DNA from 4 places in the Streptomyces sp. NPDC030995 genome. Region 3 is predicted to be linked to each of the others. Evidence: riboswitches for the same ligand, from Rfam matches in the RefSeq annotation. Region 3 holds a riboswitch; each other region holds the start of a gene.
What was found. Region 3 has a riboswitch for cobalamin ahead of ACZ45T_RS03090 (ribonucleoside-diphosphate reductase subunit alpha). Riboswitches for the same ligand answer to the same signal wherever they lie in the genome.
Positions count from the first base shown of each region.

Region 1: it holds a riboswitch for cobalamin, as region 3 does, so the genes downstream of both, ACZ45T_RS17795 (ABC transporter substrate-binding protein) here and ACZ45T_RS03090 (ribonucleoside-diphosphate reductase subunit alpha) in region 3, are expected to answer to the same signal.
Region 2: it holds a riboswitch for cobalamin, as region 3 does, so the genes downstream of both, ACZ45T_RS12010 (ABC transporter substrate-binding protein) here and ACZ45T_RS03090 (ribonucleoside-diphosphate reductase subunit alpha) in region 3, are expected to answer to the same signal.
Region 4: it holds a riboswitch for cobalamin, as region 3 does, so the genes downstream of both, metE (5-methyltetrahydropteroyltriglutamate--homocysteine S-methyltransferase) here and ACZ45T_RS03090 (ribonucleoside-diphosphate reductase subunit alpha) in region 3, are expected to answer to the same signal.

Region 1 covers NZ_JBVIFS010000010.1:151,347-158,646, reverse strand. Annotated here, with positions in the region: gene ACZ45T_RS17800 (serine/threonine-protein kinase) at 1-1,536, opposite strand, end outside; cobalamin riboswitch at 1,873-2,057, shown strand; gene ACZ45T_RS17795 (ABC transporter substrate-binding protein) at 2,286-3,521, shown strand; gene ACZ45T_RS17790 (FecCD family ABC transporter permease) at 3,518-4,639, shown strand; gene ACZ45T_RS17785 (ABC transporter ATP-binding protein) at 4,636-5,751, shown strand; gene ACZ45T_RS17780 ((2Fe-2S)-binding protein) at 5,745-6,488, shown strand; gene ACZ45T_RS17775 (DUF7676 family protein) at 6,485-7,045, shown strand; gene ACZ45T_RS17770 (collagenase) at 7,296-7,300, opposite strand, start outside.
Region 2 covers NZ_JBVIFS010000006.1:16,481-23,780, forward strand. Annotated here, with positions in the region: gene ACZ45T_RS11985 (hypothetical protein) at 1-8, opposite strand, end outside; gene ACZ45T_RS11990 (N,N-dimethylformamidase beta subunit family domain-containing protein) at 37-1,671, shown strand; gene ACZ45T_RS11995 (VOC family protein) at 1,831-2,214, shown strand; gene ACZ45T_RS12000 (ABC transporter ATP-binding protein) at 2,205-2,987, opposite strand; gene ACZ45T_RS12005 (FecCD family ABC transporter permease) at 2,984-4,018, opposite strand; gene ACZ45T_RS12010 (ABC transporter substrate-binding protein) at 4,015-5,010, opposite strand; cobalamin riboswitch at 5,056-5,195, opposite strand; tRNA gene ACZ45T_RS12015 (tRNA-Trp) at 5,296-5,372, opposite strand; gene ACZ45T_RS12020 (DUF4352 domain-containing protein) at 5,556-6,059, shown strand; gene ACZ45T_RS12025 (serine/threonine-protein kinase) at 6,093-7,300, opposite strand, start outside.
Region 3 covers NZ_JBVIFS010000001.1:614,033-621,332, reverse strand. Annotated here, with positions in the region: gene ACZ45T_RS03105 (carbon starvation CstA family protein) at 1-1,962, shown strand, start outside; gene ACZ45T_RS03100 (CstA-like transporter-associated (seleno)protein) at 1,959-2,156, shown strand; gene ACZ45T_RS03095 (GNAT family N-acetyltransferase) at 2,240-2,752, shown strand; cobalamin riboswitch at 2,793-2,924, shown strand; gene ACZ45T_RS03090 (ribonucleoside-diphosphate reductase subunit alpha) at 3,068-5,455, shown strand; gene ACZ45T_RS03085 (ribonucleotide-diphosphate reductase subunit beta) at 5,455-6,471, shown strand; gene ACZ45T_RS03080 (hypothetical protein) at 6,546-6,773, opposite strand; gene ACZ45T_RS03075 (helix-turn-helix domain-containing protein) at 6,855-7,300, shown strand, end outside.
Region 4 covers NZ_JBVIFS010000020.1:100,548-107,847, reverse strand. Annotated here, with positions in the region: gene metE (5-methyltetrahydropteroyltriglutamate--homocysteine S-methyltransferase) at 1-2,209, opposite strand, end outside; cobalamin riboswitch at 2,379-2,603, opposite strand; gene ACZ45T_RS26720 (3-hydroxybutyryl-CoA dehydrogenase) at 2,774-3,673, opposite strand; gene aceB (malate synthase A) at 3,670-5,274, opposite strand; gene aceA (isocitrate lyase) at 5,367-6,680, opposite strand; gene ACZ45T_RS26705 (short-chain fatty acyl-CoA regulator family protein) at 7,059-7,300, shown strand, end outside.

The DNA.
Region 1 (7,300 bases), on a different contig from region 3:
CTTGACCACGGACACGTAGCCGCACTCCGCGTACGGCCCGGTGTAGAGGTGGGAGTTGTCGAGCAGGTAGCCGTAGCCGTTGCTGCGGTTCTCGTGACTCCAGCCGGTGCAGGCCGTCGACACCGGGGTGGGCTCCTTCACCGTGGAACTGGGCTTGGTCACCGGAGAGGCGGACGGGCTCACGGCCGGCTTGGCACCGTTGTTGCCGGGCGTCGTCGTGGGACCTGTCTTGTTCGCCGAGGGAGACGGCTGCGAAGAGGCGCCCGGAGCAACGGAGGACGACGGGCCGCTGCCCGCCGGGGAGCTGACGTCGGGCGGCGTCGCCCGCGCACCGTCCGCGGTCGTGCCGCCCTCTTGGCCGGTCAGCGCGTAGGTGATTCCGCCGCCTGCGGCGAGGAGTACGGCGGCGGCCACCGATGCGATGAGGGTGCGGCTGCCGCTCCGTGCGCGACGGGCTGCGGCGCGGCTCGCTTCGACAGTGGGGACTCCAGCGGGGCCCGCGACCGGCGCACCGGGCTGTGGAAGCGTCGGCGGCAGGTTGGGCTGCGGGTGGCCGGCAGGCTGAGGCTGAGGCTGAGGCTGCGGGAACATCGGGGGGCCGAACCCGGGAGGCGGTGCGACGGCAGCCGCAGCCCCGGGAACCACCGTGGCGGCGGGAGTCGGGCCCTCGGACACCGTCCGGCCCGAGGCGACGCGCTCCAGCATGCCGCGCGCCTGGTCTGCGGTGGGCCGGTCCTCCGGTTCCTTCGCCATCAGCGCCTGGAGCACCGGCGCGAGTGGTCCAGCCCGGCGGGGCTCCGGCAGTGGATCGGTGACGATGGCCGACAACGTGGACCACGCGGAAGTGCGGCGGAACGGCGAAGTGCCCTCCACGGCCGCGTAGAGCGTCATGCCGAGCGACCAGATGTCCGACGCGGGCCCGGGCTCCCTGCCTTGCGCGCGCTCCGGCGGCAGGTAGTCGAGAGAGCCGATGATGTCACCGCTGCGGGTCAGCTTGGCCATGGCGTCGTCGTCGGAGGCTTCCATGGTGGCGATGCCGAAATCGGTGAGTACGACCCTCCCGCCGTGCTCCATCAGCACGTTGGCGGGCTTGACGTCCCGATGCAGTACGCCGACCCGGTGCGCGGCGTCGAGCGCGTCCATCAGCTTGGCGCCGATCGCCGCGGCCTCGTGCGGCTCCAGCGGGCCACGCTCCGTCAACACGTCGTCGAGCGAGGGCCCGTCGACGAATTCCATGACGATGACCGGCAGACCCTGCTCCTCGGTCACGTCGTGCACGGTGACCACGCCGCCATGCCTAATACGGGCGGCGGCCTGCGCCTCCCGCTGCATCCGGGTCCGCAGATCGGCAAGTTCGGACGCGGAGGCGTCGTTGAAGGCACGCAGGACCTTGACGGCGACCTCTCGGTTCAGCAGTTCGTCCACCGCCCGGGCGACCACTCCCATACCGCCGCGCCCGACCATGGAGGTCACCCGGTAACGCCCCCCGAGCACCTTGCCTATCAGCTCTCCGCCCTTCCCTTCCCCCGCCTTCACCGCACGCTCCGTTCCATCGCTTCCATCGCTGTTCGCCATCGATCAGCCGGCGGCCTCAAGGGTAGAGGCAGGAGCGTGGAGGGGTTGCGGCGGCCGAAATCAGCGACACTGGATGCCGTATGCGTCATGGCATCGGGCTCTCGTCTCGGTACCACCACACAGGCTCACATCCAGGCGACCGTGCACCGAGCTGACGTCGCACTCCGCGGCCAACACCCGACAGTCGGGCGGACACACTGCCACAGGCCCAGGGATACGACGCCCTCGAAGTCGACTCTCGTCAGAGTGGGCCCTGTTGTGGTTCGTCGCACAGCTGTGGGGCTGGCGTCGCCGTATCGGCTTCTGGGATGCTTCGGTCCGTCAAGCGACGGCGGAACGAGGAAGCCGGTGAGATTCCGGCACGGTACCGCCACTGTGTAGGGGGAGCGACTCCGCCATGGCCACCGCCCGTCAAGGGGTGGGAAGGCCGGAGAAGCGTTGATCCCGAGTCAGGAGACTCACGCCGTCGCACCTCGATGTACGGGGCGGATTTCCCCAGGAGAGGCGGTGGCACTCGTGTGCCTGCGTACTTGTGTGAGCTTTGCGCTGCCGGTTGCCCATGGGAGCCGGCCGGACCGGCCTGATTCCCGGGCCCGCTCCCTCGGACTCTGAAGAGCCTTCTCCCGCCACGGAGTTCCCCTCCCGTACAGCCGCATCACGTGCGCCGGTTGCCGGTGCGCGTTTCTCTACGCATGTCACCAGGAGTCACCTTGTCCGTACGATCAGCCATGCCCAGCCGCCGTCCGGCCGCCGCGGCGGCGTTTCTCGCCCTCGCGCTCGCACTCACCGCGTGCGGTGACGGCGGCGCGGACCGGCCCGCCGACTCAAAGGCCGCGGCGGGTGACGGCTGCATCACCGATTTCGACCCGGGCAAGGACTACTTCCCGGTCAAGTCGGCGGTGAAGCACGCCAAGAACTTCACGCTCCGGTACGAGAAGAGCTACCAGGTCCTCACCGTGAACGAGCCGTACCCCAAGGGCAAGCCCGAGTCGTACGTGCTGGTCAAGTGCGGTGCCCCCAAGCCGAAGCCGACCGGCGACCTGGCGGGTGCCCCGCAGATCACCACCCCCGTCAAGAGCCTGTACTCGGCCTCGACCACGCACCTGCCCCTGCTGACCGAGACCGGCACCCTGGACGTGCTGACCGGCGTGGCGAACGCCTCCAACATCAGCTCGGCCGAGGTGACCGAGCGGGTGAAGGCGGGCAAGGTCATCGAGTACGCCAAGGACCGCACCCTCAACGCCGAGACGGTCATCGGCGCCAAGCCGGACGTGCTGATGACCCAGGGCACCGACGATCCCCAGTACCCCAAGCTGCGCCAGGCCGGCATCGCCGTCGTCGCCAACGCCGAGTGGCTGGAATCGAGCCCGCTCGGCCGCGCCGAGTGGGTCAAGGCGATGGCCGCGCTCACCGGCGCGGAGAAGCGCGCGGGCGAGGTCTTCGACACCATCGAGGGCGACTACCAGAAGGTCGCCACCAAGGCCGCCGAGACGGTCAAGGCGGGCAGGCCCGTCCAGGTGCTGCCCGGCACCATGTACCAGGGCACCTGGAACATGGCTCCCGGCGGTGGTTACGCCGGCAAGCTGATCAAGGATGCCGGCGGCACCTACCCGTGGGCGGACGAACCCGGCACCGGCAACCTCCAGCTGAACTTCGAGGCCGTGTACGCCAAGGGCGGCGAGGCACCCGTATGGCTGGTCGGCCAGCAGTGGAAGACCACCGCCGACGCGGTGAAGGCCGACAGCCGGTACGGCGAGCTGAAGGCCGTCACCGCCGGTGAGGTCTGGACGAACACCAAGGCGCAAGGCCCCGGCGGCGGCAACGACTACTTCGAGCGCGGCGTGCTGCGCCCGGACCTGGTCCTCGCCGACCTCTTCGCCCTGCTCCACCCCGACCAGGCTCAGGGCCACGACTTCACCTTCTACACCAAGGTCTCCAAGGCGTGACGACCCGGACGATCGTCACCGCGGCCGCCACGTCGGCCCGTGCCCCGGACGGGACTCCGGACGCGCCGCGGCCCGGGCGGCGCAGGCGCCTCGCAGTCGTCGGCGCGCTCGCGGCCGGCGCAGCCGCGCTGTTCGTGCTCACCATCGCGACCGGCTCGCACCAGGTGCCCCTCGCGGAGGTGGTACGCGTCCTGTTCGGCGGTACCAGTGCCGACCCGAGGTGGGCCGTGATCGTCGAGGAGGTGCGGTTGCCGCGCGCGCTGACCGCCACTGCCGTCGGAGCCGCCCTCGCCGTCGCCGGAGTACAGATGCAGACGCTGTTCCGCAACGCGCTGGCCGACCCGTTCTCCCTCGGGGTGAGTTCGGGCGCCAGCATGGGCGTCGCCGCGGTCGTGGTCGGTACCGGCGGGGTGGCCGGCAGCTTCACCGGGAACCTGGCCGGGCTGGGACGCCTGGGCGTGGTGCTGGCCGCGTCCCTCGGCGCCGGTTGCGTACTGGCCCTCGTACTGCTGCTCTCACGGTGGGTGCGGTCGGCCGTCACCCTGCTCGTCATCGGCGTCATGATCGGCTCGGCAGCCACGGCGGCGGTCAGCGTGATGCTGGTGTACGCCCAGCCCGAACGCTCCCAGCAGTTCGTCATGTGGGGTCTGGGCAGTTTCAGCGCCACGACCTGGCCCGACCTCAAAGTGATGCTGCCCGTGATCGGCGGGGGTCTGCTGGCTGCCCTGCTCACCGCCAAGCGCCTCAACGCGCTGCTGCTCGGCGAGGACTACGCCCGCACCATGGGGCTGAACGTACGGCGCAGCCGCGATCTCGCGCTGCTCGGCACCTCGCTGCTGGCGGGCGCGGCGACGGCCTTCTGCGGCCCGGTCGCCTTCCTCGGGCTCGCCGTCCCGCATCTGACGCGGGTGGCCCTCGGGACGTCCGACCACCGCGCGCTGATTCCGGCGTCGATGCTCGCGGGCGCGTTCCTCGCCCTGGCGTGCGCGCTGCTGAGCCAGCCGCCCGGGATGGACTCGGTGCTGCCGCTGAACGCGATCACCTCGCTGTTCGGCGCCCCGGTGGTCATCGCGTTTCTGATCCGCAGCCGCCGCGGCATACAAGGAGTGACCTCGTGACAGGCACAACAGGTCTGCCGGATACGGTGGAAGCCGCGGCCGCCTCTCCCCCGCGGACCGCTCACGGGACGACCGACGAAAGCCCTACGCGTGGCCTGGCCACCGAAGGACTCGCCGTCGGATACCGCACCCGGTCTCTGAGAGGGCGGGGCAGTGGGCGGGGCGGTGAGCGGGCCGTGCTGACGGGGCTCGACCTCGAAGCCCGGGCCGGTGAACTCACCGCACTGCTCGGCCCCAACGGGGCGGGCAAGTCCACCCTGTTGCGCACCTTGTGCGGGCTCCTTCCCCCGCTCTCCGGCCAGGTACGCGTGGGCGGCGTCAGCCTCGCGCACGAGTCGCCGGCGGTCCTCGCACGCCGCCTCGCCGTCGTCCTGACCGACCGCGTCGACCCCGGACTGCTGTCGGCGCGGGAACTGGTCGGGCTGGGCCGCCACCCCCACACCGGATTCACCGGCCGTCTCACACCAGTCGACCACGCGGCCGTGCAGTGGTCGCTGGAGGCGGTCGGCGCGGGGCATCTCGCCGACCGGCCGGCCGCCGAACTGTCAGACGGCGAACGCCAGCGGGTCCTGACCGCCCGGGCACTCGCCCAGGAGCCCGAGGTCGTCCTGCTCGACGAGCCGACCGCGTTCCTCGATGTGCCCTCGCGCGTGGCCCTGACGGTGCTGCTCCGTGACCTCGCCCGGGACAAGGGCCTGACTGTGGTGGTCAGCACCCACGATCTGGAGCTGGCCCTGCGGGTCGCCGACGCCGTCTGGCTGGTCGACCGCGACTCCCGTGTGCACGCCGGGGCTCCTGAGGATCTGATCCGCAGCGGCGCCGTCGCCGGCGCCTTCGACGCCGAACACCTGGCCTTCGACCCGGTCTCGGGCACCTTCGGGCTGAGCCGGACCACGCGCGCGACCGTGGCCGTGGACGCGCCGCCCGCCCTGTTCCCGCTGCTCGAACGCGCCCTGGCCCGCGAGGGGCTGGATGTCATACAGAGCGGACGGGGTGAGAAGGGGCAGGTGAGCGCCGACAAGGAGGGCAGGCTGATGCTGCGGGGGCCGAACGGCCGCGTGGTGCGTACCGGCAGTTTCCACGAGCTGGCCCGGACGGTGCGCGCATGGTGAGCCTGATAACTCCTGAGGTACTGGCGCGCGTCTCCGCCATCGGACCGTACTTCGCCGTGACCACCGGGTCCCGGCCTGATGCCGGTGGATTCCGGCCGATGTCCGACCTGTACGCGGACCCCGGCGCGCTGCAGCTCTGCGTACGCACCGTGGCCGGGCGGCTCGGCACCGATCAGCCGCGGGTGGCCGCCTCCACCCTGCACCTGGGCACCGCCTCCCGGCTCTGGTCGGTCGCCCTCGCCTGCACGGCGCTCACCGGCCGTGTCCCCGACTTGGGGCCCGACCTGCTGTGGTGGCGTCTGGCGTCCTCCGGCCCGATCGACCTGTGGCTGCCCGACGTACGAGAACTGCCCCAGGACCCGGTCACTGCCCTGCACCACACGGTCGCCACCCAGAACCTGGCGCCCTGGGCCGACGCCGTGCGGCGCGTGTCCGGCGTGTCCCCGCACACCTTGCGCGGAAACGCCGCCTCGGCGCTCATCGGAGCCCACCGCGTGCTGCTCGCCCGCCTCCCGCACGCCCCGCACGCCCCGCACGCCTCACACCAGGCGGTAGCTGTCCTCCCGGTCGTCCGCGAGCTACTCCGCCGCCCGCCGATGGCCGACGCCGGCGCGTGCGGCACCAGGCCCGACGGAACCATCGCCTTCCGCCGCCGAAGCTGCTGCCTCTACTACCGCGTGCCCGGCGCGGGCACCTGCGGCGACTGCGTCCTCAACCACCAGGAGACCAACCCATGACCACCACCGAACCCGCAGTCGTCGAAACTCCGGGCGGCGGTACCCAGAACGTCTGGACCCTGCCCACCGATGAGGCCACGCTCCTCGACCTCATCACCACCGTCTTCACCGACCACTGGCAGCACATCCACTTCGGGCCCATCATCGAAGGCGCCGCATGGGAGGTCGGCGCTCCCTGCGCGCCCACCGCCATCACCATGAACGACGGCTACGCCACCGTCGACTTCGGCGCCTGGCACTTCCACCTGTGCATCGGCGAGCACACTGCCTCCGGCCCCGAACTCGGCCGGATCCGCCGCTGCTCCCGCGCCGAGCTCTACCGCACACTCGGTTCCGACGGCGCGCCCGTCAGCTGGGGGGCCCGCCTGTTCAACGGCAGCGACGAACAGATGATGACCGTCCTGCTGCCCAACCCCTTCCTCACCGACCGCCAGGAGATCCGCGAGACCCCCGACTTCACCCGCCTCGCCGCCTGGGACGCACTGCGCGCTCGCTTCCTCGATCTGCCGGAGGACCCCCTCGACCGCAGCGGCAAGGGATTCCGGCACAGCGGATGAGGAGTCGGCCAGTCCGTGTGCGGCCGCCTTCCGGACCGGGCATACGGCCCGGTCCGGAAGGCGGCTTCTTGATTTGACGCCATATCAGCAATACCTGGGCCGGGCGACGACAGCAGGAGGCAGGACGGGAGGCTGGCCGGGGGGGGCAGGACCGGGGGCCGGCGGAGGCGGGCCGGCGGACCGGCCCCCCAGGCTCTCCTGGCTCTCCTGGCTCTCCTGGCTCAGTTCTCGCCGGTGGCCGAGGCCCCGGTCACC
Region 2 (7,300 bases), on a different contig from region 3:
AAAGCCATGGCCTAAGCGTGACATAACGTGCCCTCCATGGATCAGGAGTACATGGCCGAGGCGGCCGGCGGCGGCGACGGCGCAGGCGCAGGCAGGCGGCGCTTCCTCGCGATCGCGACCGGGGCGGCCACGGCTGCGGGGCTCGGGGCCGTGGCCGGCTGCGCGAGCGGGGACGGCGGCGCCGACGGGCAGGGCGGGGAGCGGGCCGACGGCTCCGCCACGCCGGGTGGGAAGCCCTCGGCGGCCGGTCCGCACGGTTTCGACGTCAAGGCCGAGAACGCCCGTCCCGGCCATGCCGACTGGCCGGTGACCAAGGCCGGGCCGGCTCGGGCCATCGAGGGCTTCGCGGACAAGGTCAGCGTCCTGCCCGGCGAGCCCTTCGGGCTGCACGTGTCCACCACCGCCCCGCGGTTCACGGTCTCCGCCTACCGGATGGGCTGGTACGGCGGCGCCCGGGCCCGGCTGGTGTGGCGTTCCGAGGCCCTGCCCGGGGCCCGGCAGCCGGAGCACACGGTGGACTCCGGCACCCGGATGGTCCGCACGCGCTGGACGCGTACCACCACGGTCGAGACCAAGGACTGGCCGGAGGGCTGCTACCTGCTGCGGCTCGACGCGCAGGGCGGCGAAGGCCAGCGCTTCGTGCCGGTCACCGTCCGGTCGGCGGCGACGGCCGGGCGCAGCGTCGTGGTCAACGCGGTGGCCACCTGGCAGGCCTACAACCGGTGGGGCGGCTACGGCAGCTACGACGGCCCCAGCGGCGGCTACGCCTCGCGCTCCCTGTCCGTGAGCTTCGACCGGCCGTACGAGTACGACAACGGCGCGGGCCTGTTCCTGACGTACGAGGCCCCGCTGCTCGCCCTCGCCGAGCGGCTCGGCATACCCCTCGCGTACACGACCACCACCGACGTGGCACGGGAGAAGCGCCTGCTGGAGGGGGCGGCGGCGGTGCTCTCGCTCGGCCACGACGAGTACTGGTCGCCGGAGCAGCGGGCCCACTTCACGGCCGCGCGGGACGCCGGCACCAACATCGCGATCCTGGGCGCGAACTGCTGCTACCGCCGGATCCGGCTGGAAGCCTCCGACCTGGGGCCGGACCGCACGCTGGTCTGCTACAAGTCCTCCTACGACCAGGATCCGGGGTTCAAGCGGGGCCATCCGGCGACGGTGGACTTCCGCTCGGCGCCCGGTGCGGACCCGGAGAGCTCGCTGCTCGGCGTGATCTACGACGGCTATCCGGTGGACGCCCCGTACGTGGTGACCAGCCCCGGTCACTGGCTGTTCGAAGGCACCGGCGCACGGGCGGGCGACCGCTTCGCGCACCTGGTGGGGGTGGAATACGACAAGGTCAACACCGGTTTCCCGACGCCCCGGCCGATCGAGATACTGGCGCACTCCCCGGTGGTGTGCGAGGGCCGTCCCAGCCACCAGGACACGGCGTACTACACGGTGCCGAGCGGGGCGGGAGTCTTCGCGACCGGCACGATGCGGTGGGTGGAGGCCCTGGACGCGACGGGCGACGGCGGCAGCGGCGCCAATCACGGCCTGGACGCGCGGTCCGGGGCGCTGACCACGCGGGTGACGGAGAACCTGCTGCGGGTGTTCGCGGCGGGCCCGGCCGGCCGGACGCATCCGGCGCAGGACAACGTCAAAGCGGTGTACGGGAGTTCGTGACGGGCCGGGCACGGGCGGCCGGGCCGTTCCGGTCGACCGGAAGGGGGTGGACTTCGCGCGTGAGGGGTGCTTACGATCGTGATCACGGCATCGCGTGTCGGTCACCGGTTGGGTGAGGCATGGAGGTGCCCGTGATCTGCCTTTCGGAGGCATTCACCCATGTCTGTGCAACTGAACCACACGATCATCCACTCCCGTGACAACCGGGAGTCCGCCGAATTCCTGGCGCACATCCTGAATCTCCAGGTCGGGACCGAGTGGGGACCCTTCATCCCCGTCGAAACCAGCAACGGCGTGACCCTGGACTTCGCGACCATCCCGGCCGAGTCCATCACCGCGCAGCACTACGCGTTCCTCCTCTCCGAGGAGGAGTTCGACGTGGCGTTCGAGAAGATCCGTTCGGCTGGGGTCCCCTACTTCGCAGACCCGCACGGCAAGCACCCCGGCGAGATCAACCACAACGACGGGGGCCGCGGCGTCTACTTCACGGACCCCGCGGGGCACGGGATGGAGATCATCACACGTCCGTACGGCTACCAGTAGACGATGTTCGGCGCGCCCGTGTCCGGGCGGACCTGGATACGGGCGCGCACCCCGTACACCTCGGCCAGCAGTTCCTCGGTGAGGACCTCCTGCGGCGGCCCCGAGGCGGCGACCCGGCCGCCGGTCAGGACGTACAGCCGGTCGCAGAAGGCCGCGGCGAGGTTGAGGTCGTGCAGGACGAGCAGGCTGGTGGCGGGCTGGGAGCGGACCAGGGCCAGGACCTCCAGCTGGTAGCGGATGTCCAGGTGGTTGGTCGGCTCGTCGAGGGCGAGCAGGCCGGGGTCCTGGACGAGGGCGCGGGCCACCAGGGCGCGTTGGCGCTCGCCGCCGGAGAGCTCGTCGAAGCGGCGCTCGGCGAAAAGGCCCGTGCCCACGGTCTCCAGCGCCTCGGCGACGCGCCGCAGGTCGTCGGGGCCGTCCTGCTCCCAGAACCGCTTGTGCGGGCTGCGCCCCATGGCGACGACCTCGCGGACGGTCAGCCCGAAGGTGCCGCTCGCGTCCTGCGGTACGACCGCCACGCGCCGCGCCCGGTCCTTGACGGTGAGCGCGGCCGCGTCGCCGCCGTCCAGCAGGACCCGGCCGGCGGTGGGCCGCAGGGTGCCGTAGACGCAGCGGAGCAGGGTGGTCTTGCCACTGCCGTTGGGGCCGACCACACCCACCGTCTCGCCGGGCCGGGCGGTGAGGTCGACTCCGTGCAGCAGCGGGTGCCCGTCGATCTCGTAACGCACGGCCTCGACGGCGAGTTCCACCGGCCGCGCCGCTTTCCCGGTCATCCGGCGATCCCTTCGGTCCGGCTGGAGCGGCGCAGCATCCACAGGAAGAACGGCCCGCCGACGAGCGCGGTGACCACGCCGACCGGGATCTCCTCGGGCGCGGCGGCCGTACGGGCGAGCAGGTCGGCCAGGACCAGGAACACGGCTCCGCCCAGCGCGGCCACCGGCAGCAGCGCCCGGTGTCCGGCGCCGACGACCATCCGGGCGGCGTGCGGGACCATCAGCCCGACGAAGCCGATCGCCCCGCTGTAGGCGACGAGCACGCCGATGACGAGGGAGGTGAGGACGAAGACGGCGGCGCGGAATCGTCCCGTGTCCAGGCCCAGGGTGTGCGCGCCCTCCTCCCCGGCGAGGAGCAGGTCGAGCGGCCGGGCGAGGACCACGAGCAGTCCGGTGCCGACGAGCAGCGCCACGGAGGGCAGCGCCAGCTCGTCCCAGCGGGCCCCGCCGAGGCCGCCGAGGGTCCAGAAGAGGACGGAGCGGATCTGGTCGGGGTGCGCGGCGAGCACCAGGACGAGGCTGGTCAGCGCGGACAGGATGTACTGGACGGCGACCCCGGCCAGGATCAGCCGGCCGGTGGTCATGGTTCCGCCGCGCCGGGCCATCGCGTAGACGGCGACGAGCGCGCCCATCGAGCCCGCGAAGGCGGCGAGCGGCACACCCACCCCGCCGGCGAACCCGACGGCCCCCGCGCCGAACACGATCACCACCACGGCTCCCGCCGAGGCCCCGGAGGAGGCGCCGAGCAGGAAGGGGTCCGCGAGCTGATTGCGTACGAGCGCCTGCAGCACGGCGCCCGCCACCGCGAGCCCGGCGCCCACGACGGCCCCGAGGAGCACGCGCGGCATCCGGACGTCCCACACGATGGAGGCGAAGGCTCCGGTGCGCCGCTCGCCCGACAGACCGCCGAGGACGATGTCGGACACCCGGCCCGGGGCGATCCGTACGGGCCCCAGCGCCAGACCCGCGACGGCGGACGCGGCGAGCGCGCCGACGAGTACGAGGAGGACCGCGGCGGTACGGAGCCTCACGCGGCGTCGGGGTGGAGCTGGCGGCCCAGGGACTCGATGGCGTCGGCGACGCGCACGCCCAGGACGGCGGAGGAGAGCGGCAGGACGACGAACCGCCGGTTCTTGACGGCGGGAACCCCGGCGAGTGCCGGGTCGTTCAACAGTCGCTGCTTCTTGGCTTCGACGGTGGTGCCGCCGTAGTCGTAGATGAGGACGACCTCGGGCGCCCGCTCGATGACCTTCTCCCACGACACGTCACCGAAGGTGTCCTTGAGGTCGGCGAAGACGTTCGTCCCGCCGGAGAGGGAGACGATCTCGTTGCCGATGCCATTGCCTCCCGAGGTGGAGGCGGAGGCCTCGCCGGAGTCATAGACGAAGACGGACGGCCGGGGTTTGTCCTTGACCCGGGCGGTCACGGCGTCGATGCGGCGCTGCTCGTCCTCGACGAGCTTCGCGCCGCGCTCGGGCACGCCGAAGGTCCGCGCGACCTCGGTGATCTCGGTCTTGAGCTGGTCGAAGCCGACCCGCCCCTCGGAGCAGTACTCCACGTTGAGCCGGGAGTTGATGCCCGCCTTGGCGAGCCCCTCGCGGTCGCGGCCCTGCGCCTTGTCGAAGGCGCTGGCGTACCCCCCGTACACGAAGTCGGGGTCGGCGCCGAGCAGGATCTCCTTGGAGGGGTACTCCTTGGCCAGCACCTTGATCTTGTCGTAGGCGGGCCGGTAGAGCGGCAGCACGGCGTCGTCGAGATAGGCGGATCCGACGATCCGGTCGCCCAGCCCGAGGGCGAGCAGCAGCTCGGTGGAGTGCTGGTTCATGCTGACGGCGCGCTGGGGCGGGGCCTGATAGGTGCTGCTCACACCACAGTTGGTGAGGGTGTACGGGAACCCGGGCGCGGCGGCGGACTCCGTGGCCTCCCCGTGCTCCCGCGCGCCTGGTGAACCACTGCACGCGGCCAGGGGTATCAGAAGTGCGACAGGCAGGAATGCGCGCAAAACGGCGCGGGTACGCGACATGGCGAAGCCTCTCCGGGGGATCCGCGTCCCCTGGTCGACGTGAAGGACGAGCAGAGGCGGTGCGTCAGTGTCTGACTCCCGGTCTCCCGCGAGGGATGCCCGGTCACAGTGGCGGGACCGCACCGGAATCGCACCGGTTTCCTGTCCTGCACCGCCTGGGGTAACGCGACCCAGTCTGCCAGAGCGCGCGTCACCGGCTCCGGAAGGGGTCTGATGCACCGTCGGAACACCGAAGGCCCACGTCAGCAGGATCAACTGCTGATGTGGGCCTTCGTTCATTCCCTGTGGCAGGGGTAGCAGGATTTGAACCTACGACATCCGGTTTTGGAGACCGGCGCTCTGACCAGCTGAGCTACACCCCTTCGCTGGGACCAACCATGGCACGGCCGGGTCCGAAGATCCACTGTTTTTGGCTCGTGTCCGCCTCTCGAGACAGCGGACATGTCGAGCGGTCGATGCCCGGCAGGGTCGCGGGTCGCGGGTGGCGGGACCCGCGGGCACGGAGGATCGTGGGCAGGGCAGCCCGTGGATCGGGAGGTTCCGCCATGCCCCGAAGCCGAGCACCGGGCCGCTCGCGGAGCTTCCTCGCGGCGGTCGCGCTCCTCGTCCCCGCATTGCTGGCCGCAGCCCCCGGCGGATCGGGTGAGACGGTTTCCCTCGCCGGCAACGAGCCCGGGCAGCGGCTCGACGTCAGGCTCACGCAGGTGGTCGACCCGGCCGCCCCCGCGAGCTCCTCCACCCCCGAGCCCGGCGGCGCCGACCGGCTCGTCGCGGTGCGGCTCCACCTGGAGAACACCGGGACCGCCGTCTACAAGGACTCCCCCGCACCCTCCGCGCATCTGCTGGACACCACCGGGCAGCGGTTCACCGGGCTCAACCTCCCGACGACCGCCGGGCCGAACTTCCCCGACACCGTCACGCTCGACCCCGGTGGCACGACGGAGGGCTTCGTCAGCTTCCGGCTCCCCAAGGACGCCGGCCTGGCCGCGGTCCAGTTCGCCCTGAACGGCGGCCTGGCCGACGACGTGGGCCAGTGGAGCCTGCCGTAAGCCCCGTCGGGGCATCTTCGCGGGCCTGCGGTGTCAGGACGCGGGCCAGACCGTGATGTCCGCGGTCACCCACTTGGTCCAGTTCTTCAACTCCACGAGCGACTTGTTCTGGATCACGAACAGCGCGATGTCCCCCGACGGGTGCTTGATACAGAACTCGCTGCCGTTCGCCGCCCCGGCCAGCCCGAAGGATCGGGTGTCGACGTCCGTGAGGGCGGCCCGGCACACGTCGAGGGAGCCGTTCTGATCTTCGAACAGCTTGGTGATCACGCTTGCGTCGCTCTCCAGATCGCAGCCGGTCCTCTCGCAGTTCAGGCGGATGTCCCCGGTGCGGTCCTGGCGCTGAACCGGTTCCCTGAGGTCGGCCGAGTTCGTCACGTCCAGGCGCACCCCGGCGTACGGGACGGCCGTGGGCTGCTTCGACTCCTTGGGCGTGCTCGACGCCGATCCGGAGGCTCCCGCCGTCCCGCCGCCGGTCGCCGAGGCGGCGGATCCCGACGCCGAGCCCGCGGACGAGCCCGACGCCGACGGGGTCTTCTGGGCCGCCGGGGACCCGTCCCGGTCGCGCAGCAGCCTGCCCGCGTCGTCCATGAACCTCCAGGCCAGGCCCGAGAGCAGCAGTGCCGACGCCGCCACCGCCGCGGCGGTGATCAGCGCGGCGCGCCGCTTGCGCGCCCGCCGTTCCTCCGGCGCGGCCTGCGTCGGCGCAGGCCGGCGCCGGAGCAGCGGCGTCGTGCGCAGCGAGGTGGGATCCGGAACCGGAGCCGGTATCTCCACCTCCGGTCCCATCAGCTCGCGCCAGACGGCCGGACCACCGCCCGCGTCGGCGTCCGCCCCCAGCCGCTGCCTGCACCACGCCACGATATCCGCCGGGGTGGCCCGCTCCTTCGGATCGATGGCCAAGCACCGGGCGATCACCGGACGCAGCTGTTCCGGCAGGCGGGACAGGTCGGGCTCGGAGTGCACGATCCGGAACATCACGCTCAGTTGAGGGCCGTCTCCGTACAGCGCCTCGCCCAGCGCCGCGAACGCCGCCGTCTGGCCCAGCGTGAAGACGTCGCTGGCTGCCGTGACCTCGCCCGACGACACCTGCTCGGGCGCCATGTACTGCGGCGTGCCGATGGCGTTGCCCGTCCCGGTGGCCGCGGTGACGCCCGATGCCAGCGAGATCCCGAAGTCGATGACCCGGGGCCCGTCCGCGGCCAGGAGCACGTTCGACGGCTTCAGGTCCCGGTGCACGA
Region 3 (7,300 bases):
ACGCGGGCCACTCCCGCCGAACGCCTCGACAACGGTGTCGACTTCCACCCGACCGACCGGCGGGTGCTCTTCGGCCACCACTTCGCCGCCGTCGCCGGCGCCGGCCCGCTCGTCGGCCCCGTGCTCGCCTCGCAGATGGGCTACCTGCCGGGCACCATCTGGATCGTCGCGGGCGTGATCTTCGCGGGCGCCGTGCAGGACATGGTCACGCTGTTCTTCTCCACCCGGCGCAACGGCCGCTCGCTCGGCCAGATGGCCCGCGACGAGATCGGCCCCGTCGGCGGAGCCGCCGCCCTGGTCGCCGTGTTCGCCATCATGATCATTCTGCTGGCGGTGCTGGCACTGGTCATCGTCAACGCCCTGGCGCACTCCCCCTGGGGTGTCTTCTCCATCGGCATGACCATCCCGATCGCCCTCTTCATGGGCTTCTACCTGCGCGTGCTGCGGCCGGGCCGGGTCACCGAGGTCTCCTCCATCGGCGTCGTGCTGCTGCTGATCGCCATCATCGCGGGCGGCTGGGTCGCGGAGTCCTCCTTCGCCGACACCTTCACCCTGGAGAAGGAGACGCTGGTCATCTGGATGGTCGCGTACGGCTTCGTCGCGTCGGTGCTGCCGGTGTGGATGCTGCTCGCGCCCCGCGACTACCTCTCCACCTTCATGAAGATCGGCACCATCGCGCTGCTCGCCCTGGGCGTGGTCATCGCGATGCCGACGCTGAAGATGCCCGCGGTCACGGACTTCGCCTCGCGGGGCGACGGCCCGGTCTTCGCCGGCTCGATGTTCCCCTTCGTCTTCATCACCATCGCCTGCGGAGCCCTGTCCGGCTTCCACTCGCTGGTCGCCTCCGGCACCACCCCGAAGATGATCCAGAAGGAGACCCAGGTCCGGGTCATCGGCTACGGCGCGATGCTGACCGAGTCCTTCGTCGCCGTCATGGCGATCATCGCGGCCTGCATCATCGAGCCGGGCCTGTTCTTCGCGGTCAACTCCCCCGGCGGCGTCGTCGGCGCCACCGTCGAGTCGGCCTCGCAGGCGGTGACGAACTTCGGCTTCGCCATCTCCCCCGAGGCGCTGACGCAGGCCGCGAAGGACGTGGAGGAGGCCAGCCTGCTGTCCCGTACGGGCGGTGCGCCGACCTTCGCACTCGGAATGTCGGAGATCTTCTCGTCGGTGATCGGCGGGGCCGGCATGAAGGCCTTCTGGTACCACTTCGCCATCATGTTCGAGGCACTGTTCATCCTCACCACGCTCGACGCGGGCACCCGGGTCGGCCGGTTCATGCTCCAGGACACCCTCGGCAACCTGCACAAGCCGTTCAAGGACGTCAGCTGGAAGCCGGGCGTCTGGCTGGCGAGCGCGCTCGTCGTGGGCGCCTGGGGCTACTTCCTGTGGGTCGGCATCAAGGACCCGCTGGGTGGCATCAACCAGCTGTTCCCGCTCTTCGGCATCGCGAACCAGCTGCTCGCAGCCGTCGCCCTGGCCGTCTGCACCACCCTGCTGGTGAAGTCCGGCCGGCTCAAGTGGGCGTGGGTGACGGCCGTTCCGCTGGCGTGGGACGTGGCCGTGACGCTCACCGCCAGCTACCAGAAGATCTTCTCCGACAACCCGAAGATCGGCTTCTTCGCCCAGCGCAGCACCTACCAGGACGGAATCGACGCCGGAAAGGTGCTCAAGCCCGCGAAGAACATGGACGAGATGCACACCGTGGTCACCAACGCCACGGTGGACGGGGTCCTGTCCGTGGTCTTCGCCCTGCTGATCATCATCGTGCTGCTGGACGCCGCCCGCACCTGCCTGAAGGCCGTCCGCAAGCCCGAGTCGGTCACCCTCGCCGAGGTCCCGTGGACGGAGTCGAAGATCATCGCCCCGGCCGGGCTGATCGCGACCGCCGAGGAGAAGGCGGAGCTCGCCGCGGCGGGCCTCGACTCGGGCGGCGGACGGCTCAAGGAGCCCGTGGCGTGAGCACCGTACGGGACGTGCTGGCCAGGGCCCGGTTCTACGTACGGGAGTTCTCCGGGGAGGCGGCGTACGACCGCTACGCGGCCCACGCCCGCTCCCACGACCCGGACGCGCCGGTCATGACCCGGCGCGCGTTCGAACGCGCCCGCACGGACGCGCGCGAGGCCGACCCCCGCGAGGGCTTCGGCTGCTGCTGAGCCACACCGCTGCCGCAAGGGCCGCCGCGTCTCCCCCGGGAAATGCGGCGGCCCTTCGCGTCAGCTGTTGCAGACTCGACGGCATGGACATCGTGATCAGGACAGCCACCCCGGACGACTACGAGGAACTGGGCGACATCACCGCGCAGGCGTACCTCGACGACGGACTCCTGGACGACAACACGGACGACTCCTACGAGCGGGCGCTGCGCGATGTCGCCGGCCGGGCGGCCGACGCCGAGGTACTGGTGGCCACGCTGGGCGGCGCCCTGCTCGGCGGGGTGACCTTCGCGCCGCCCGGCAGCCGCATGGCCGACATCGCCGGGCCGGACGAGGCCGAATTCCGGATGCTGACCGTTGCCCGCGCCGGGCGTGGCCGGGGCGCGGGCGAAGCCCTCGTGCGGGCCTGCATCGAGCGGGCCCGGGCCATCGAAGGAGTGAGTCGTCTGGTGCTCTCCACCCAGGCGCAGAGTCCCGCCGCGCACCGGATCTACGAGCGGCTGGGCTTCGTCCGGATCCCCGAGCGGGACTGGTCCCCCGTCCCCTCAGTGCCGCTGCTGGCCTACGCGTTGGAGCTGCGCGTACCACAGCAGTAGCAGTCCGACACAACATGTGGGGGGTCGCGCAACGGCAGCCCCCCACATGTATGCTCATGGCTGCTGTCGCCGCAGGGGAATCCGGTGTGAATCCGGAACTGTCCCGCAACGGTATGAAGTGTCCGCCTACCGGACACCAAGTCCGAGGACCTGCCGACAGCGCGCCCGGGTCGACCGAACCGGGTGCCGACACGTCCGGGCCTCGCGGTTGGGCCGGTGGACGCCATGCGGCACGTCGCGTTCCCGCGCGCCCGCATGCGCCCGCTCGCGCCCCGCTCCGCCGATGACCGGGCCGAGCGAGGGAGAGCTCCCGCCGTGACCATCGCGCCTTCCGCACCGCGCGCCGAGTCCACTTCTGGCGACAACACCGAGGGCCCGGGGGCCACGCTGCTGCGTACCCTCACCGAACTGACGGCGGACCTCCCCGACACCGACCCCGGCCGGGTCGCCGCCGCCGCACTGCGCGGCCGCAGCGCCGCCGCGGACGACGCCGAACTGCGCGGCCTGGCCACCGAGGCCGCCGCCGGCCTGATCTCCGAGGACCCGGCGTACTCCAAGCTCGCCGCCCGGCTGCTGACGCTGGCCGTCCGCGACGAGGCCGCCGGCCAGGGCTCCACCTCCTTCTCCGCCTCCGTCGCGGTCGGCCACCGCGAGGGGCTCATCGCCGACCGCACCGCGCAGTTCGTGACGACCCACGCGGCCCGCCTGGACGCGCTGGTCGAGCACACCCTCGCCGAGGGCGCCGACGACCGTTTCGGCTTCTTCGGTCTGCGCACCCTGCACAGCCGCTACCTGCTGCGCCACCCGATCACCCGCCAGGTCATCGAGACCCCGCAGTTCTTCATGCTGCGCGTGGCCTGTGGCCTCGCCGCGGACGAGTCGGTCCCTGCCGTCGAGGAAGTGGCCTCGCTGTACCGGCTGATGAGCCGCCTCGACTACCTGCCGTCCTCCCCCACGCTCTTCAACTCCGGCACCCGGCACCCGCAGATGTCCTCCTGCTACCTGCTGGACTCCCCGCTGGACGAGCTGGACTCGATCTACGACCGCTACCACCAGGTCGCGCGCCTGTCGAAGCACGCCGGCGGCATCGGCCTCTCGTACTCCCGCATCCGCGCCCGCGGTTCGCTGATCCGCGGCACCAACGGCCACTCCAACGGCATCGTGCCGTTCCTGAAGACCCTCGACGCCTCCGTCGCCGCCGTGAACCAGGGCGGCCGCCGCAAGGGCGCCGCCGCCGTCTACCTGGAGACCTGGCACGCGGACATCGAGGAGTTCCTGGAGCTCCGCGACAACACCGGTGAGGACCAGCGCCGTACGCACAACCTGAACCTCGCCCACTGGGTCCCGGACGAGTTCATGCGCCGCGTGAACGCCGACGCCGACTGGTCGCTGTTCTCCCCGGCCGACGTGCCCGAGCTGGTCGACCTGTGGGGCGACGCGTTCGACGCCGCCTACCGCAAGGCCGAGGCGGACGGCCTGGCCCGCAAGACCATGCCCGCCCGTGACCTGTACGGCCGGATGATGCGCACCCTCGCGCAGACCGGCCAGGGCTGGATGACCTTCAAGGACGCCTCCAACCGCACGGCGAACCAGACCGCCGAGCCGGGCACGGTCGTGCACTCCTCGAACCTGTGCACCGAGATCATCGAGGTCACCAACGACGGCGAGACGGCCGTCTGCAACCTCGGCTCGGTCAACCTGGGCGCGTTCGTCGTGGACGGCGAGATCGACTGGGAGCGGATCGACGAGACCGTCCGCACCGCCGTCACCTTCCTCGACCGCGTGGTGGACATCAACTTCTACCCGACCGAGCAGGCGGGCCGCTCCAACGCCCGCTGGCGCCCGGTCGGCCTGGGCGCCATGGGCCTCCAGGACGTCTTCTTCAAGCTGAAGCTGCCCTTCGACTCCCCCGAGGCGAAGGCCCTGTCCACCAAGCTCTCCGAGCGCATCATGCTGGCCGCGTACGAGGCCTCCTGCGACCTCGCCGAGCGCAGCGGCCCGCTGCCGGCCTGGGAGCAGACCCGCACCGCGCGCGGCGTCCTGCACCCGGACCACTACGACGTGGAGCTGAACTGGCCGGAGCGCTGGGACGCGCTGCGCGCCCGCGTCGCCGAGAGCGGCATGCGCAACTCCCTGCTCCTCGCCATCGCCCCGACGGCCACGATCGCCTCGATCGCCGGTGTGTACGAGTGCATCGAGCCGCAGGTCTCCAACCTCTTCAAGCGCGAGACGCTCAGCGGCGAGTTCCTCCAGGTCAACGGCTACCTGGTGGAGGAGCTGAAGCGGCTCGGCGTGTGGGACGCCCAGACCCGTGAGGCGCTGCGAGACTCCAGCGGCTCGGTCCAGGGCTTCGGCTGGATCCCGGCCGAGGTGCGCGAGCTGTACCGCACGGCGTGGGAGATCCCGCAGCGCGGTCTGATCGACATGGCGGCGGCCCGTACGCCGTTCCTCGACCAGTCGCAGTCGCTGAACCTGTTCCTGGAGACGCCCACCATCGGCAAGCTCAGCTCGATGTACGCGTACGCCTGGAAGCAGGGCCTGAAGACCACGTACTACCTGCGCTCGCGCCCCGCGACGAAGATCGCCCGCGCCGCGTCCGGCTCGGCCGTCCCGGCGGCCGCCACGCCGCTCCCGCAGGCCGTCGACGCCGACGCGCTGGCCTGCTCCCTTGAGAACCCCGAGTCTTGCGAGGCCTGCCAGTAATGAGCTCCAACGAGAAGAAGAACCTCCTGGACCCGGGCTTCGAGCTCACGCTCCGCCCCATGCGCTACCCGGACTTCTACGAGCGCTACCGGGACGCGATCAAGAACACGTGGACGGTGGAAGAGGTCGACCTCCACTCGGACGTCGCCGACCTCGCGAAGCTGACGCCGGCCGAGCAGCACATGATCGGCCGTCTGGTCGCGTTCTTCGCGACGGGCGACTCGATCGTCTCGAACAACCTGGTGCTGACGCTCTACAAGCACATCAACTCCCCGGAGGCGCGCCTGTACCTGTCGCGCCAGCTGTTCGAGGAGGCCGTGCACGTCCAGTTCTATCTGACGCTGCTCGACACCTACCTGCCCGACCCGGACGACCGCGCGGCCGCTTTCGACGCGGTCGAGGAGATCCCCTCCATCCGCGAGAAGGCGCAGTTCTGCTTCCGCTGGATGGACTCCGTCGAGAAGATCGACCGGCTGGAGACGCAGGCCGACCGCCGCCGCTTCCTGCTGAACCTGATCTGCTTCGCGGCGTGCATCGAGGGCCTGTTCTTCTACGGCGCCTTCGCGTACGTGTACTGGTTCCGCTCGCGCGGCCTGCTGCACGGCCTGGCGACGGGCACCAACTGGGTGTTCCGCGACGAGACCATGCACATGAACTTCGCCTTCGAGGTCGTGGACACGGTCCGCAAGGAGGAGCCGGAGCTCTTCGACGACGCCCTCCAGCAGCAGGTCACCGACATGCTGAAGGAGGCCGTGGAGGCCGAGCTGCAGTTCGGCCGCGACCTGTGCGGTGACGGCCTGCCGGGCATGAACACCGAGTCGATGCGCGAGTACCTGGAGTGCGTCGCGGACCAGCGCCTGGTCCGTCTCGGCTTCCCGCCGGTGTACGGCTCGCAGAACCCGTTCTCCTTCATGGAGCTGCAGGGCGTCCAGGAGCTGACGAACTTCTTCGAGCGCCGTCCGTCGGCCTACCAGGTCGCGGTCGAGGGCACGGTCGACCTGGACGAGGACTTCTAGTCCGGGCCACGGCGCGGAGCGTCTGCTGATCGCGGGCCCGGCGGGTGAGAGATCACCTGCCGGGCCTTCGTCTTTCACTTGCCGGACGCGTGGCGCAGGGCGATGCGGGCCGGACCCGGGCGGAGCTGCCGACGCGGATGCGGATGCGGATGCGGATGGCCGTACCGGATGAGCTGCTCGCGCTGCTGGGCGGCGCGCAGCTGCCGGTCGATCCGGCGGTCGCGGACGATGCCGTAGAGCGCCGGGCCGAGCAGGAGTGCGGCGACGGCGAGGACGGTGAGGTAGTTCAGGAAGCTGTTCATGAGTCCACTCTCGCCGGGGCGACCAACATCAAACAGTGGCAGGACTGTCATGAAGCAGCGAATTACTGCCACACTGGAGGCATGCTGACCAATGTGGCGGTGGCGCTCGTCGACGGAGTGGCGCCCTTCGAGTTCGGAATCTTCTGCGAGGTCTTCGGGATCGACCGCAGCGAGCAGGGCCTGCCGGTGTACGACTTCGCCGTGTGCGCGGCCGAGGAAGGGCCCCTGACCATGGCCGACGTCGGTTTCGCCGTCGCTCCCGCGCACGGCCTGGAGCGGCTGGAGGAGGCGGACCTGATCTGCCTGCCCGCCGACCGGCAGGCGCCCGTACGGGTGTACCCGGAGCCCTTCCTCGACGCCCTGCGGCGGGCCGTGGACCGGGGGGCGCGCGTGCTCAGTGTCTGCAGCGGCGCCTTCGTGCTCGGCGCGGCGGGGCTGCTGGACGGCCGGCACTGCACCACGCACTGGATGCACGCCCCGGCCCTGGCCCGGCGCTTCCCGCGGGCGCTGGTCGACCCGGACGTGCT
Region 4 (7,300 bases), on a different contig from region 3:
TGCGGAGCAGGGCCGCCGCTTCCCCGGCCGAGGGGACGCGCGGAGAGTGGATGTCCCAGACGCCGGGGCCGACCTCGCGCGGGTAGCCGGCGCCGGCGAGCTCGTCGGCGACCTGCATGTGCGAGCGGGCCGCCTCCAGGCTGATGACGTCGGCGTCGAGGTTCTCGATGGCTTCGACGATGTCGCCGAACTCGGCGTAGCACATGTGGGTGTGGATCTGGGTGTCCGGGCGCACGCCGCTGGTGGTGAGGCGGAAGGATTCGGTGGCCCAGGCCAGGTAGTCGGCGTGGTCCGCGGCACGGAGCGGCAGCGTTTCGCGCAGGGCGGGCTCGTCGACCTGGATGACGGAGGTGCCGGCCGCCTCCAGGTCGGTCACCTCGTCCCGGAGCGCCAGGGCGACCTGGCGGGCGGTGTCGGCGAGCGGCTGGTCATCGCGGACGAAGGACCAGGCGAGCATGGTGACGGGGCCGGTGAGCATGCCCTTGACCGGCTTGGGCGTCTGCGACTGGGCGTACGTCGTCCAGCGCACCGTCATCGGATCGGGCCGCGAGATGTCCCCGGCCAGGACCGGCGGGCGTACGTAGCGGGTGCCGTAGGACTGGACCCAGCCGTGCTGGGTGGCCAGGTATCCGGTGAGCTGCTCGGCGAAGTACTGGACCATGTCGTTGCGTTCGGGCTCGCCGTGCACGAGGACGTCGATGCCGGTCTTCTCCTGGAAGGCGAGGACCTCGCGGATCTCCGCCTCGATGCGCTCCTCGTAGGCGGCCGTGGCGATGCGTCCCGCGCGCAGGTCGGCGCGGGCGGTCCGAAGGTCCGTGGTCTGCGGGAAGGAGCCGATGGTCGTGGTGGGGAGCACCGGAAGACCGAGGTGGGCGCGCTGGGCGGCGGACCGCTCGGTGTAGTGCTGCGAGCGGCGGCCGTCGGCGTCGGTGATCGCCGCGGTCCTGGCCCGGACCGCCGGGTCGTGCGTGAGGGCGGAGTTGGCGCGGGAGGCGAGGTCCGCGCGGTTGGCGGCGAGTTCGGCGGCGATGGTGTCGGTGCCCTGGGACAGGCCGCGGGCGAGGGTGGTGATCTCGGCGGTCTTCTGACGGGCGAAGGCGAGCCAGCGGCGGACCTGCGGGTCGATGTCGCGCTCGGCGGCGGCGTCCAGCGGGACGTGCAGGAGCGAGCAGGAGGCGGCGACGTCGACCCGGTCCGCGAGGCCGAGGAGGGTGGCCAGGGTGGCCAGGGACTTCTCGTGGTCGTTGATCCAGATGTTGCGGCCGTTCACGACGCCGGCGACCAGGCGCTTGCCGGGCAGGCCCCCGATGGCGGCGAGGTCGGCGAGGTTGGCGGCGGCGCGGTCGGTGAAGTCGAGGGCGAGTCCGTCGACCGGGGCCTTGGCCAGGACGGGCAGGGCCTCGCCGAGCCGGTCGAAGTAGGACGCGATCAGGAGCTTGGGCCGGTCGGTGAGGGCGCCCAGTTCGCGGTAGGCGCGGGCGGCGGCGTTCAGTTCGGCCGGGGTGCGGTCCTGGACGAGGGCGGGCTCGTCGAGCTGGACCCAGTCGGCTCCGGCGGCGCGGAGCTCGGCCAGTACCTCGGCGTAGACGGGCAGCAGCCGGTCGAGCAGGGTGAGCGGCACGAAGTCCGCGGCGACACCGGGTGCGGGCTTGGCGAGGAGCAGGTAGGTGACCGGTCCGACCAGCACGGGGCGGGCGGTGTGCCCCAGGGCGAGCGCTTCGCGCAGCTCGGCGACCTGCTTGGCGGGATGCGCCGTGAACCGGGTGTCGGGGCCGAGCTCGGGGACGAGGTAGTGGTAGTTGGTGTCGAACCACTTGGTCATCTCCAGCGGGGCCACGTCCTGGGTGCCGCGCGCCATGGCGAAGTAGCCGTCGAGCGGATCGGCGTCCACCGCGGCGCGGTGGCGCTCCGGGACGGCGCCGAGCATGACGCTGGTGTCGAGGACGTGGTCGTAGTACGAGAAGTCGCCGCTGGGCACCTCGTGGATGCCGGCGTCGGCGAGCTGACTCCAGTTCGAGCGGCGCAGGTCCGCCGCGGTCTCCCGGAGGGCGTCGGCGGTGACGCGGCCCTTCCAGAAGCCCTCGACGGCCTTCTTCAGTTCCCGGTTCCCGCCTTGCCGGGGGTAGCCGTGGACGGTGGCGCGTGCGGCCGCGGGTTCGGGTGTGGCAGCGGGTGCGGGAGCAGGTGCGGGTGCGGAATTGCTGGTCACGGGACTCTCCTTCGCGAGCGTGTCTCCATGGCCGGTGACCGGCCGGAGGCGCGAAGGGGTGACCAAGCGGGCGGACCGTGAACGCGCCCCGACAGGAACGCGCGGATGTCCGCCTCGCATGTACTCCCCCGGACCCGCCCACGAGGTCACCGGGATCCGTGCGCGATCGGTCGCGTACGGGCAACGGGCAGGTCTTCGGACTCGCGGGCACGCCTGCCGGTTTCCCGGCGGGCACCTACTGGCCGTCGCTTCCCAGGACCGGTTCCGGTCCCAGTGCTCATGACGGCGGTCGTTCCCGCTCACCGCTGCGGGGCAGTCCCGGATTCCCACCGGGTTCCCTCTTACGACGCATCCCGCCTGGCGGACGGGGCGAACCAGCTGCACCGGCCACCCTAGGCCCGCGTCGCGCCGGACGGGTAGCACGGCTCACATCCCGGACGGTGATCTGGGACACGCGGACGGTGAACGCCCAAGGCAGCAAGGCGCGGAGTGGCTCACCAGGCCACTGCGCGCCTCGCTCACACCGCTACGGGCCCCTCATGCCCTGCGGCTCGCCGGAGCCCCTCAGCCCCGGCCGTACGTGTGGAACCCGCGGCCGGCCTTCCGGCCGAGCAGCCCCGCCTGGACCATCCGCCGGAGCAGCGGTGGCGGGGCGTACAGCGGTTCCTTGAACTCGTCGTAGAGGGATTGCGCGATGGCGGCGACGGTGTCGAGCCCGATGAGGTCGGCCAGCTTGAGCGGGCCCATGGGATGGGCGCAGCCCAGCTCCATGCCCGCGTCGATGTCGGCCGCGGTGGCGAAGCCGGATTCGGCCATCCGGACGGCCGAGAGGAGGTAGGGGATCAGGAGGGCGTTGACGACGAAGCCGGACCGGTCCTGGGAGCGGATCGCGGTCTTGCCCAGGGTGTCGTGGACGAAGGTCTCGACGGCGGTGGCGGTGTCCGCCGAGGTGTGCAGGGAGGTCACCACCTCCACCAGGGGGAGGACGGGAACGGGGTTGAAGAAGTGGAGGCCGATGACCCTGTCGGCGCGGCGGGTTGCCATGCCCAGACGCATGACGGGGATGGCGGAGGTGTTCGTGGCTAGGATCGCCCCCGGGTCCTCGACGATCTTGTCGAGTGCGGTGAAGACCTCGGTCTTGGCCTCGGGGTTCTCGGTCACCGCTTCGATGACGAGCTGCCGGTCGGCGAGGTAGTCCAGGTCGCCGGTGAACAGCAGCCGGGCCAGTGCGTCCTCGGCCGAGAGCCGGTCGAGCTTGCCGCGCTGCACCGCGCGCTCCAGTGACGTCGCGACGCGCTCACGGGCCGCACGGGCGGCGGTCGCGTCGGCCTCGGCGACGACCGTGTCCAGGCCGGCCCGGGCACAGACCTCGGCGATGCCCGCGCCCATCTGGCCTCCGCCGACGACGCCCACCCGCCGGATGGCGCCGGGCAGCAGGGGGCCGGGCTGCAGGGGGCCGCTCATGACCGCACCTGCGCGGCGGCGACGGTGCGGCGGACGAGGTGCCGGGAGTAGGCGTCCGGGGTGAAGAAGGCGGGCAAGTGCGTGGCCAGGGCGGTACGTTCGAACACCTCGCGGGCCTCCGCGGCCAGGGCGCCCGGGTCCTCCTCGGCCAACGCCGCGCACTCGGCGTCCAGCAGGCGGGTGACGGTGGCCCGGTCCACACTGCCGTGGCGGAGCCACTGCCAGATCTGGACGCGGGCGATCTCGGCGGTCGCGGCGTCCTCCATCAGCCCGTACAGGGCGACGGCGCCGCTGCCGCGCAGCCAGGCGTCGAAGTAGCGCAGTGCGACGGCGACGTTGACGCGCAGGCCCTCCGCGGTCGGGGGTGCGGCGATCCGCCGGACGGACAGCAGGTCGGCCGGTTCCACGTGGACGTCCTCGCGCGTGCGCTCCAGCTGGTGGGGCCGCTCGCCCAGGACGCCGTCGAAGACCTCGCGGCAGACGGGAACCAGCCCGGGGTGGGCGACCCAGGAGCCGTCGAAGCCGTCCTCGGCCTCGCGTTCCTTGTCGAGGCGGATCTCGGCGAGGGCGGCGGCGTTGGCCCCGGTGTCCCGGCTGGGGACGTGGGCGGCCATGCCGCCGATGGCGTGGGCGCCGCGCTTGTGGCAGGTGCGGACGAGGAGTTCGGTGTAGGCGCGCATGAACGGTGCGGTCATCGTGACCTTGGCCCGGTCCGGAAGATGGAAGTCCGTGCGGTGGCCGAAGGTCTTGATCAGGCTGAAGAGGTAGTCCCAGCGGCCGGCGTTCAACCCCGCGCTGTGCTCGCGCAGTTCGTGGAGGATCTCCTCCATCTCGAACGCGGCGGTGATCGTCTCGATGAGGACGGTGGCGCGGACGGTGCCGCGCGGGATGCCGAGCAGCTCCTGGGCGAGGAGGAACACGTCGTTCCACAGGCGGGCCTCGTAGCTGTTCTCCAGCTTGGGGAGGTAGAAGTACGGGCCGTGCCCGGCGTCGATCTGCCGCCTCGCGCAGTGGAAGAAGTACAGCCCGAAGTCGACGAGGGAGGCGGACACGGGGCGCCCGTCGATCTCCAGGTGTTCCTCGGTCAGGTGCCAGCCACGTGGCCGGACCATGATGGTCGCGACCTGCGCGCCGAGGCGGTACTCCTTGCCCTCGGGGGTGGTGAAGTCGATGCGCCGCTCGATGGCGTCGAGCAGGTTCAGCTGGCCGCCGATGACATTGTCCCAGGTGGGCGCTGTGGCGTCCTCGAAGTCCGCCATCCAGACGCGGGCACCGGAGTTGAGGGCGTTGACGGTCATGCGGCGCTCGGGGGGCCCGGTGATCTCCACCCTGCGGTCGGTGAGTCCGGGACCGGGGGGAGCGACCCGCCAGTCGGGGTCGTCGCGCACGGCACGGGTGGCGAGCGGGAAGGCGAGCGGCTTGCCGTCGGCCAGGTGGCCGGAGCGGCGGTGCCGCTCCTTGAGGATCTCCCGACGGCGGCCGGCGAAGGCCGCGTCGAGTCGGCCGATGAACTCCAGGGCCTGGGGGGTCAGGATCTCCTCATGGCGCTCACCCGGTGCGCCGAGAACCCGGACACTGCTGGTCAGGGGCTTCAGGGACATGCGGTTCTCCTCAGCGGGGCGGTGGGTGCCCGACGGGGACGGCCGGCGGGCACCCACCCGGAATCCGGTCGGCGGGGCCGTTCGAGGACGGGTTAGTGGAACTGCTCTTCCTCGGTGGAGCCGGCGAGCGCGGTGGTGGAGGAGGCCGGGTTGACGGCGGTGGAGACCAGGTCGAAGTACCCGGTGCCGACCTCGCGCTGGTGCTTCACGGCGGTGAACCCGTGCTCCTGGGCCGCGAATTCGCGCTCCTGGAGGTCGACGTAGGCGGTCATGCCGTGTTCGGCGTAGCCGCGGGCCAGGTCGAACATGCCGTGGTTGAGGGAGTGGAAGCCCGCCAGGGTGATGAACTGGAAGCGGTAGCCCATCGCGCCCAGCTCCCGCTGGAACTTGGCGATCTGGTCGTCGTCCAGCGCCGCCTTCCAGTTGAAGGAGGGGGAGCAGTTGTAGGCGAGCATCTGGTCCGGGTACTGCGCGTGGATCGCCTCGGCGAACTCGCGAGCCTGCGCCAGGTCCGGGGTGCCGGTCTCGACCCAGATGAGGTCGGCGTACGGGGCGTAGGCGAGACCGCGGGCGATGACCGGCGCCATGCCGTTCTGCACCCGGTAGAAGCCTTCCGCGGTGCGCTCACCCGTGACGAACTGGGCGTCGCGCTCGTCGACGTCACTCGTGATCAGGTTGGCGGCGAGGGCGTCCGTACGGGCGATGACCAGGGTCGGGGTGTCGGCGATGTCGGCGGCGAGGCGGGCCGCGTTGAGGGTGCGGATGTGCTGGGAGGTGGGGACGAGGACCTTGCCGCCGAGGTGGCCGCACTTCTTCTCGGAGGCCAGCTGGTCCTCGTAGTGGATGCCGGCCGCGCCCGCAGCGATCATCGCCTTGGTCAGTTCGAAGGCGTTGAGCGGGCCGCCGAAACCGGCCTCGGCGTCGGCGACGATCGGCGCCAGCCAGTCCGTCCCTCCGTCGGTCGAGCCCGTCGAGCCCGTCGAGCCACCCTCGGCGGTGGCGATCTGGTCGGCGCGCAGCAGCGCGTTGTTGATCCGACGGACCACCTGGGGAACGGAGTTGACCGGATACAGGCTCTGGTCCGGGTAGGTGTGGCCCGCCTGATTGGCGTCGGCCGCGACCTGCCAGCCCGAGAGGTAGATCGCCTGGAGGCCGGCCCTCACCTGCTGGACCGCCTGGCCGCCGGTCAGCGCGCCCAGGGCGTGGATGTAGTCCTGCTCGTGGAGCTGACGCCACAGCCGCTCGGCGCCGCGCCGGGCCAGGGTGTGCTCCTCGCGGACGCTGCCGGACAGCCGGACCACGTCCTCGGCGCTGTACGTCCGCTCGATCCCGGCCCAACGCGGGTCGGACGCCCAGCGCTGCTTCAACTGCTGGGCCGCTGCCGTCGTCGTGTTCGCCTCTGCCATGACCGTCACCGTTTCCGTGAGTCGCTTGGTCTGCCAATGCTCTCGTCAGCAGGACAAGGCATTGGCACTGTGTGCCTGAGCAAGGGGTTGCGGCCGCCGGGCCCACCCGTGGGCGGAACTGAGCAACGGTGCAGGGCAACCGCGTGCGAACCGCCGGGATCTCCGACGTCAGGGCGTGCATCGTGCCCCGACTGTGCGCCTCGGCCGCCGGGGTCCGGCGGGCCGCAGGACAGACTCTGGCAGTGGCACGCAGTGCCCTCAAGAAGGGACGTATGCCAAGTTCTGCGAATCTTCCCGGGCGTTTTTGCCAAGGTTGCAAAGGTCGGCATCGGTGATGTCGCGCGTACGCTGAACCCGACCTAGGGGCGGAGGAGTCCGGTGAGCAAGACGTACGCGGGGGCGCGGCTTCGGCGGCTGCGTGAGGAACGCCGGATGAGCCAGGCGGAGCTGGCCCGGGTCCTCGGCATCTCGCCGAGCTACCTCAACCAGATGGAGCACGACTCGCGTCCGCTCACCGTCCCGGTGCTGTTGCGGCTGACGGAGGCCTTCGGCGTCGACCCCGGCTTCTTCTCGGAGCGCGACACCGGCCGGCTCGTGGCCGACCTGCGCGAGGCGCTCGC